2 regions of the Clostridioides sp. LIBA-7602 genome follow, and region 1 is predicted to be linked to the other one. Evidence: riboswitches for the same ligand, from Rfam matches in the RefSeq annotation. Region 1 holds a riboswitch; the other holds the start of a gene.
What was found. A riboswitch is a leader RNA that binds a small molecule or an ion and turns the genes downstream of it on or off. The one in region 1 is predicted to bind lysine.

Region 1 (5,158 bases):
ATTTGAAATCACAAATAAATGGGGCATTAGGGTATTTGAAAGATTCTGGAAAGGCTCAAGATATACTAAATCATTTAATTAATTTAAAGAAAACAGCTGTTGGTTAAAAATATAGAAAACTTATATTTATATTTTTATTATATTTTATATAATATTGAAGTACTTTAAAATCAAAATTTGTAAAATAACATTTATTATGTTAGAATATTTTATGATATTAAGTTATAAGTATGTAATATTATTTAGTTACTAGATTGGGGGGAAATGATGAATAAAGTCTATATTGTAACAACATATACAGGAACTTTATTATCTTACTTAATAAGGAATATAAGTAAAAAACTGTATACACATGTGTCAATATCACTAAATGAAAATTTAAAGCCAATGTATTCTTTTGGGAGATTAAATCCAAGAAATCCGTTTATTGGTGGATTTGTTGAAGAAAATATAAATCAAGGATTATATGCTATAAGAAAAAATACTGTGTGTAGAGTATATTCATTAGAAGTAGATAATTTACAATATGAAAGTCTATTTAGAAATATAAAATTAATTAGTGATTATAGAGAAGATTACTATTATGATATAATGGCACTGATATATTTGCCAATGAATATTTATAGACAATCTGAATATAAATATGTATGTTCAAACTTTGTTGCTGATATGTTAGAAAAAAGTGAGATAGACATTTTAAATAAACAAGCATTTGAAGTAACTCCAAATGATTTTTATAATTTATCTGGTCTAACCTTGGAATATGAAGGTTTATTATCAGAATATAATTCTAGACAACATTCTTATGTATCAAAAATTGCAAACATCTAAAAATTTATTTTAGAGTTTATCATATAAAAACTATTGCTAGATAATTAGGCTGAAGATAGTAGTTTAACTTCGAGAGGATTAAGAATTCGTAAATCTTAGTTAAAACACTTTCTTCAGTTTTTAAGTTTCTGTGATTATTTGCATTTTTATAGTATTTTTGGGGTATATAGATTAGATATAATTAAATAAAATAGATATATAAATGTATAAAGATATCTTAACATATAAATAAATATGATAAATATTTATTTTTTGTAAATATATGGATATAATAGTAATAATAACATTTTGTAGAGAGGAGTATTAAATGAAACGATATCTTAAAACATATGGAGTTGCACTAATAATTGTAGTAATTTATGCATTTATTAAATTACCTGTACTTAGATTAGATTTCACATCTTTATTTTCAGTAGGAATAATTTTCTTTGTTGTGGCAGGAATATTGGATATGATGTTGGATAGAAATGAAAGAACATCTAAACTTGCCAAATATAATTTTTCAATAGCAATAGCTTTACTTGTGTATATTGTAGTTGTACCTTTTATAGCCTCTACACCTGTGTTTCATGCAAAGGCATATAAAGAACTATTAGGAAAAGTGACTGAAAGTAAATTTACTGATGATATTAGTCCTGTTAGTGTAAATGACATTCGTCTTGTAGATGAAGATATGGCCATGAAATTGGGTGATAAAAAGCTTGGAGAAGTTCCAGCTATAGGTAGTGTGTCAAAATTAGGAAAATTCCATATACAAAATGTGGATGGAGAGTTGTACTGGGTAGCACCTCTTGTTCATAGAGACATAATTAAATGGGTGACATCTTTAAGTGGTACAAGTGGTTATGTAAAAGTATCCGCAAGTAATCCTCAAGATGTTCAATTAGTTCAAGAAATAGATGGAAAGCCAATAAAGATAGTATACCAACCAGAAGCTTACTTACATCAAGATTTACAAAGACATTTATATATACATGGTATTGTAAATGTCGGTATGACAGATTTTACCCTTGAAATAAATGATGAAGGGAAGCCTTATTGGGTTGTAAGTTTATATGAGCATAAAATTGGTTATGGAGGAGCAAATGCTACAGGAATAGCCACTGTTGACGCAGAAACTGGAAAAATAAATGTTTATAATGTTAAGAATACACCTAAATGGGTAGATAGAATCCAGCCACAAGAATTTATAACAGACCAGATTAAAGACTGGGGTGTTTATGTTAATGGATTTTTAAATTCTGTTATATCAGAAAAAGGAGTATTAGTACCAACAGAAGGAACATCACTAGTTTATGGAAATGATAATAGGTCTTATTGGTATACAGGTATAACATCTTCTGGTGGAGATGAATCTACAATTGGATTTATGTTAGTTGACTCTAGAACAAAAGAAGCTAGATTATATAAACAACCAGGAGCTACTGAGACAGCTGCGATGAAATCAGCTGAGGGTAATGTTCAAGAAAAAAATTATGAAGCAACATTCCCTGTAATGTATAATATATTAGGTCAGCCAACATATGTATCATCATTAAAAGATAAGGCTGGTCTTGTAAAAAGAGTTGCATTTGTATCTGTTGAAGATTATAATGTGCTTGGTATAGGTGAAGATAAAAACGAAGCATTAAGAAACTATAAAGATTCATTAGAGTCTAAGGGAAATGATTTAAAACTTGATAATGACTTAAAAGACGAAGTCATAGAAGGTACAGTAACGAGAATAAGCCCAGATGTACGAGGCGGAAATACTAATTATTATGTAACTTTAGATTCAAATAAAGAAATAATATTCAAGGCCACTTCAAAAGTGTCTAGTGAATTGCCATTGACTCAAGTTGGAGATAAAGTTAAAATATCGTATTCAAAAGAAGCATCTGGTGTAATTGAAATGTCAGAATTTGATAACCTAAATATTGCAAACTTTGAAGACAAAAAAGCAAAAGAGGGAACAGGAACTGACGAAAATACAAACTCTCAAGATTCTGGAAATCAAGAGAATGTATAGTTTAACTTAAAAAGTCTGAAAATAGTATTTAATATGTTAATAGCTAGTTTTTATAAAATTTATTTTTATAAAAACTAGCTATTTTATTTCAATTCTTTGTAAATTTAATGTCATAAAATTAATATAATATTAGTACAACTTTGCAAATAATACTTCAAGGAGAATGTACTATGACAAATATGGAAAAAGAGATATTGCTTTTAATTAGCAGGGTTAGATGTGTTACAGAAGCTCAATTTAGAAAGATTTATGGAGACCAAAAGAGATATAATAAAAAAAACTTTAAAAAAACTTTGAGAAAAATGTGTAGTGAGTATACATTAAAAAAATATCCTTGTGATGTGGATTATTATAATTATAAAGACCTCTCATATGTATACTATTTAAATGGTAGTAAACTTTTTAAGGGAGATGATTTAATAAAGGCTCTAGTAGGGTCAGAATTAGTTGTTAGAATCAATACTGCAGGTTGTGATGTAAAAAGATTCTACCGAAATGTTAGTGTGGATGATATGAAATATGATTTATTTATTGAATATACAGACCAATTTGGTAATATAAAACAAGTTTTAGTAGATGTTGATTTAGATAATGAAATAGATATTTCTAAATATGAAAATCTTTCTAGAAAGATAGATAAATCTACAATTCCATTTTTTAAAGTGCCAAACGTTTTGGTAGTTACGCCAGATAATCTATCTGAATTAAATGACTTAGAGAGATACGATAATGAGTATAGCATAAATTTTATAGATTTAGGGTTAAATAAACTATTTAATTGTATATAAGCTAATTTTAAAAAAGAAGACTATGGATTTGCCACATTTTGTAAAATAATTGTTGCAATATTATATAGAATGTGATAAAACTATATTAATAAATTAATTAAAAAATAATGAGCCTAGGGTAGAGGTAGCTATATTCAATAGTATTCAATAAGAGCTGGTAAGTGTTGATGATTGATGAAAGGGTCTATAGCCGAAGAAAATTTGTTGACGGACGGATTTTCTGGACTTATGCATAATATGTATAAGGCTGTCACTTTTAAAGTGGTGAGCTACAAGGTTACTTGGTCTATGAGATTTACACGTCCAAAGTATACCTTTGGGCGTTTTTATTTATCAAAATTTAACTTGAGGGGGAAAAAGCATGAGTATAATTGTTCAAAAATATGGTGGAAGTTCAGTAGCAGATACTGATAAAATAAAATCAATTGCAGAAAATATAATAGAACGAAGAAAAGAAAATCCACAAATGGTGATAGTTGTATCTGCCATGGGTAAATCTACTGATGAATATATAAAATTGGCTAAAGAATTGAGTAATGAACCTAGTAAAAGAGAATTGGATGCATTGATGTCTACTGGAGAAATGATTTCAGCTTCTTTATTATCAATAGCATTAAATGCACTTGGATGTAAGGCTGTAAGTTATAATGCTTATCAATTAAATATAAAAACAAGTGGTCTTCATGGAAAGTCTCAAATTGATGATATAAATGTAAATAGAATTAAAAATAGTTTAGATGAAGGAAATGTCGTAATAGTAACTGGATTTCAAGGAATCAATGAAGATGGTGATGTAACTACTCTTGGAAGAGGTGGTTCAGATACATCTGCTGTAGCTCTTGCAGTCAAATTAAATGGAAAATGTGAGATATATACAGATGTTGATGGAATCTATTTTACAGACCCAAGAAAATATTCAAAAGCTAGTAAACTTGATGAGATTGAATATGAAGAAATGCTTGAATTAGCAAGTTTAGGGGCACAAGTAATGCACTCAAGAAGTATAGAACTTGCACAAAAATATGGTGTTGAAATTTATGTTGGACGTACATGTGGTACAGTAAAAGGAACATATATAAGAGGGGGAAAAGACATGAAATTAGAGGATAAAGTAATAACAGGATTAGCTACTAGTGATGATGATAGTTCTATAACAATAAAAGATTTTAAAGCAGAAAATATATCTAGTTTATTTGAAGATATAGCAACTATTGGAATAAGTGTAGATATGATAAGTCAAACTGCACCTATTTTAGATAAGATAAGTGTATCATTTACAGTTCCAAAAGAAGAACTAGGTGAATGTAAAAAGATAGTATCTAAATATACAGATGAAGAACATGTAGTAATTGATAATAATATCACTAAATTTTCTTTAGTAGGTCTTGGTATGAAAAATACTTCTGGAGTTGCTGCTAAAGTATTTAAGATATTTAATGAAAATGGTATAATGATAAAACTTATAACTACATCAGAAATTCGTATAACTTGTGCTATAAATTCTGATGATAAGCAAGTAGCTATAGAGAAA
Region 2 (5,158 bases), 1.5 Mb from region 1:
TATCATTTCCAACAGCTGATACAAATTCTTGATATAAATCCTTGTCATTTTTAACAGCAATATAATCGTCTATGATATTTATATTAACCTTACAGTTATAAGCTACTTCAAACCCTCTAGCAAGTTCTCTAACTCTAAGTTTCATTTTCTCATACACTTCTGGGCTGAAACATCTCATAGTACCTTCCATCTTTATGTTCTCAGCTATTATATTTCTTCTAGCCCCACCTTCAATTCTACCAATAGTCAACACTGCATTGTCTATTGGACTTATATTTCTTGATACTATAGTTTGAAGTGAACTTATAAAGTTTGAAGCTACTACTATCCCATCAATCCCATTTTGTGGCATAGCACCGTGCCCACTTTTAGACACTATTTCTATGTCAATATCTCCTATTTGAGCCATAAAGTATCCTTCTCTTGTACCAACATAACCTTCAGGTAACTCTGGATATATATGAAGCCCATATATTTCATCAACATTATATTTTCTAAGCACACCTTCATTTATTAAAGCTTTTGCTCCCCCTGGCCCTTCTTCTGCTGGTTGGAATATGAATACTATATTATCATTTAGCTCTTCTTTATTGTCATTTAAATACTCAATTAACCCAAGTAATATAGTAGCATGTCCATCATGACCACATAAATGTTTTACACCCTCTTCGCTATGAAGCCCATCTATATCAGCTCTAAAAGCTATATCTTTTTTAGGTCTTTTACCTTCTATTATACCTACTATACCTGTTTCTAAATAAACTTCATATTTAATTCCCAATTTGTCAAGATAATCTCTTATGTACTTTGAAGTCTTATATTCTTTTCTTCCAATTTCTGCGATTGGGTTTAATGCCTTTCTATGTTTATAAAGTTGCTCTTGTAAATATGATGCCTCTCTCATGTAATCTCCTCCAAATTCTAATTTATTAAAAAATATTTCTATATCTCTCATAATTAAAATATTATATAACAAACTATACTAATTAAAAGTAAAAAATTAAATTTAATATAAAAATATTTTGCATTATTAAATAATTCACCATTAATAATAATTCCCCTGTTTCATAAATCAAAACAGGGGAATTATTAGTTAAAAATTTTATTTTTTAGCAAGAGAAGAAATGTTTAGCAAGTCCACCCTTAGCAGTTTCTTTATACTTATCCATCATGTCTATACCAGTTTCTTTCATTGTTTCAACAACTTGGTCTAAGGAGACAGAATGTGAGCCATCAGTTAATAATGCATAATTAGCTGCATCGTAAGCTCTTTGAGCTGCCATTGCATTTCTTTCTATACATGGAATTTGAACGTATCCATATACAGGGTCACAAGTCATTCCTAGATGATGCTCAAGTGCTATTTCTGCTGCATATTCAATGTGGTCTATAGTCCCACCTTTTAAGTATGCTACTGCCGCTGCTGCCATAGAACAAGCTGCACCAACCTCACCTTGACACCCTACCTCTGCTCCAGATATTGATGCATTAGTTTTTATTATATTTCCTATTATCCCAGCTACAAGTAGAGCTTCGATTATTTTTTCGTCATCATACTTATAAAAATCTTGCATTGCAAAGAATATTCCTGGAATTACACCAGCAGAACCACAAGTTGGTGCTGTAACTATTATATTACCAGAAGCATTTTGCTCTGACGCTGCCAGTGCATATGCGTATACAAGCGTTGAGAAATTCTTATCTTTTTGGTATGCATTATAAAATGTACTTGCTCTTCTTTTTAATAATAGTTTACCTGGTATTATCTCATCTGTGCTTAGTCCATCATCAATAGATTTTCTCATAGCATCTTTTATAGTTGTTATATAATCTTTTATGTCTTTTGGTTCACATTCCAACACAAAATCTACTAAAGTCTTATTATTTTCCTTACACCATTTTACTATTTCATCCATAGTATCTAGGTGATATATACTGTTACTTTTGCTATTTCTCTGACCTTCTTCTGCTATAGTTCCTCCACCTACAGAGTATACAGTCCATTCAGCTGTTACATTTCCTTCTTTATCTAAAGCTTCAAACTTCATTCCATTTGGGTGAAAATCTTTTATAATATCTTCTTCCCAAACAATTTCAACTTTTTTAGGTGCTATAGTTTTTTCAATTATATAGTCAGTTAAGTGACCTTTTCCTGTAGCTGCCAAACTACCATATAATATTGCTCTAAAACTTTCTGCATCTGGGTTTTCATTTTTAAATCTTTCTGCTGCTCTTTGTGGCCCCATAGTATGAGAACTTGAAGGCCCACTTCCTATTTTAAAAAGTTCCTTTAAAGTATCCATATTATTCCTCCTAAATTTTCCGTATTATTACTTATTATTAGATTTTACGCACATATTTATTATAACCTAAATATATTAATTATTAGTTATTAAATTCGCATAAAATTTATTTTTTATTTCCATTTTGGTATATTTTATTAAATTAATATGCATATTTTGAGAATAAAACATTTATTTCAAATTTTTGTAATATTAATATAATATAAATATCTTATTTAAACAGTTAAGATATTAACTATACCTATTAAAATTAATTAATTTGTACTATAATTATTATTGTACTTAAAAAATTAAATTTAGATAAAAAAGGAGATTTGATTATATGTTATTTAAAGGTTCTGCTGTTGCTTTAGTTACCCCATTTACAGAGGATAATAATGTCAACTTTGAAAAATTAGGTGAATTAATCGAATACCACATTGAGAATGACACAGATGCACTAGTTGTTTGTGGAACAACAGGTGAGGCAACTACTATGAGTGAATCTGAAATTTTTGCTGTAATAAAATATACAGTTGAAAAAGTTAACAAAAGAATACCTGTTATAGCAGGTACTGGTTCAAACAATACTATGTTGTCTGTTCATATGAGTCAAGAAGCTGAAAAATTAGGAGTGGATGGTCTTTTAATAATAACTCCTTACTATAATAAGACTAATGAAAAAGGTCTTAAACTTCACTTTGAAACAATAGCAAATAGCGTTAAGTTACCAATTATTTTATATAATGTACCTGGAAGAACTAAAGTAAATATAAAGCCATCTGTTGTGGCTGAACTTGCTAAGATAGATAATATAGTTGCTGTTAAAGAAGCAAGTGGAGATTTAGCTCAAGTTGCAGAAATAGCTAAATTAGTACCTAAAGACTTTGCTATATACTCCGGTAACGATGATACTATCTTACCACTATTATCATTAGGTGGAAGTGGTGTTATCTCTGTACTTGCTAACATATGTCCTAAAGAAACACATGATTTAGTAACTAAATTCTTTGAAGGTGATATTGAAGGCTCAAAAAAATTACAACTTGATATGGATGCTTTAATTGCTGCCTTATTTATAGAAGTAAATCCAGTGCCAGTTAAAACTGCCATGAATATTTTAGGTTTTAATGTTGGAGATTTAAGACTTCCTCTAGCTGAAATGGAAGAAACTAATCTAAATGTATTAAAACAAGAAATGACAAATTTTGGATTTAAATTTTAGCAATATTTATATAAATAAGTTGATTTTTTCTTAAATATGTATTATTATTAGAATAATCAAATTTTAATATCCTATTAACCTAGGGTAGAGGTAGCTGTAACTAAGAGTATCCAATAGTAGCTGGCAGGCGTTAATGATTGGAAAAAGGATTTACAGCCGAAGAAAATATTTCTTGCAATTATATTTTCTGGGATTACACATAACATGTGTAATACTGTCACTTATATTATGAGTGATGAGCTACAGGGTTTACTTTGAGTGATAAATTAGACGTACAAAGTATACCTTTGTACGTTTTTTGTATATAATTAAAGTTGTTAATATAATATTAAAGTTTTTGGATATATAAAAATATTAACATATCTTACTTGTATAACTAAAATCAAATAAAATAATGTTTTAATAATTTAAAATTGGGGTGAATTTATATGAAAAAAGTAAATGTAGCGATAGTTGGTGCTACTGGAATGGTAGGTAGAACATTTTTAAAAGTATTAGAAGAAAGAAATTTTCCAATAGAAAATCTATTTTTATTCTCATCTTCTAAATCAGCTGGTTCTAAAGTAGTATTTGGTGGTAAAGAATATATAGTAGAAGAATTGAAGGAAACTTCATTTACTGATAGAGGTATACAAATAGCATTATTCTCTGCTGGAGGAAGTATTAGTGAAAAGTATGCTCCAATAGCAGCATCAAATGGAATCTTAGTAGTAGATAACTCTAGTCACTGGAGAATGGACCCAGATGTGCCTTTAGTAGTTCCTGAGGTAAATCCAGAAGCAATAAAAGAACACAAAGGCATAATAGCTAATCCTAACTGCTCTACTATACAAGCTATGGTTCCTCTTAAAGCACTTGATGATAAGTACAAAATTAAGAGAGTAGTATACTCTACTTACCAAGCTGTATCTGGTTCTGGTGTTAAAGGAGTTGAGGATTTAGAGCAAGGAATGAATGGTAATCCTACTGGATTCTACCCTCATCAAATCTCTTACAATTGTCTTCCTCATATAGATTCATTTACTGAAAATGGATATACTAAGGAAGAAATGAAAATGGTAAATGAAACTATGAAAATACTTGATAACTATGACTTAAAAATAACTGCAACTACTGTAAGGGTTCCAGTAAGAAATGGTCACAGTGAATCTATAAATGTTGAATTTAACAATCCATTTGAGTTAGAAGATTTGGTAAAAACACTTGAAGAAGCTCCAGGTGTTGTAGTAGTTGATAATCCTGCTAAGAATGAATATCCAACTGCTGTAGAATTTGACAATAGAGATGAAGTATTTGTTGGAAGAATAAGAAGAGACTTTAGTGTTGATAATGGTGTAAATCTTTGGGTTGTTGCTGATAATATAAGAAAAGGTGCTGCAACTAATGCAATTCAAATAGCTGAAATGGCTTTATCATACGATTTAGTATAATATGCAAAATTGTATAAATATATAATTTTGTAAAATATTAATAATAACACAAAAACAAGCATTAGAAGTAACTGTAATATAAAACACAAAAATAAAAAAGAGGGGATTGATTTTATATGATATTTAAAGGTTCTGCTGTTGCTCTAGTTACACCATTTACAAAGGATAACAAAGTTGATTTTGACAAATTAGGCGAATTGGTTGAATACCAAATAGCTAAT

Region 2: linked by a shared signal. The riboswitch ahead of ACTG45_RS17570 (aspartate-semialdehyde dehydrogenase) and the one ahead of ACTG45_RS11250 (aspartate kinase) in region 1 are both predicted to bind lysine.

What each region holds. Positions count from the first base shown of each region.
Region 1 is NZ_CP196991.1:2,313,194-2,318,351, reverse strand. Features, by position in the region: gene ACTG45_RS11270 (hypothetical protein) at 1-107, shown strand, start outside; gene ACTG45_RS11265 (hypothetical protein) at 268-831, shown strand; gene ACTG45_RS11260 (hypothetical protein) at 1,139-2,839, shown strand; gene ACTG45_RS11255 (hypothetical protein) at 3,010-3,627, shown strand; lysine riboswitch at 3,739-3,907, shown strand; gene ACTG45_RS11250 (aspartate kinase) at 3,989-5,158, shown strand, end outside.
Region 2 is NZ_CP196991.1:3,772,314-3,777,471, forward strand. Features, by position in the region: gene ACTG45_RS17555 (N-acetyldiaminopimelate deacetylase) at 1-904, opposite strand, end outside; gene ACTG45_RS17560 (L-serine ammonia-lyase) at 1,110-2,303, opposite strand; gene dapA (4-hydroxy-tetrahydrodipicolinate synthase) at 2,626-3,507, shown strand; lysine riboswitch at 3,585-3,758, shown strand; gene ACTG45_RS17570 (aspartate-semialdehyde dehydrogenase) at 3,936-4,937, shown strand; gene dapA (4-hydroxy-tetrahydrodipicolinate synthase) at 5,054-5,158, shown strand, end outside.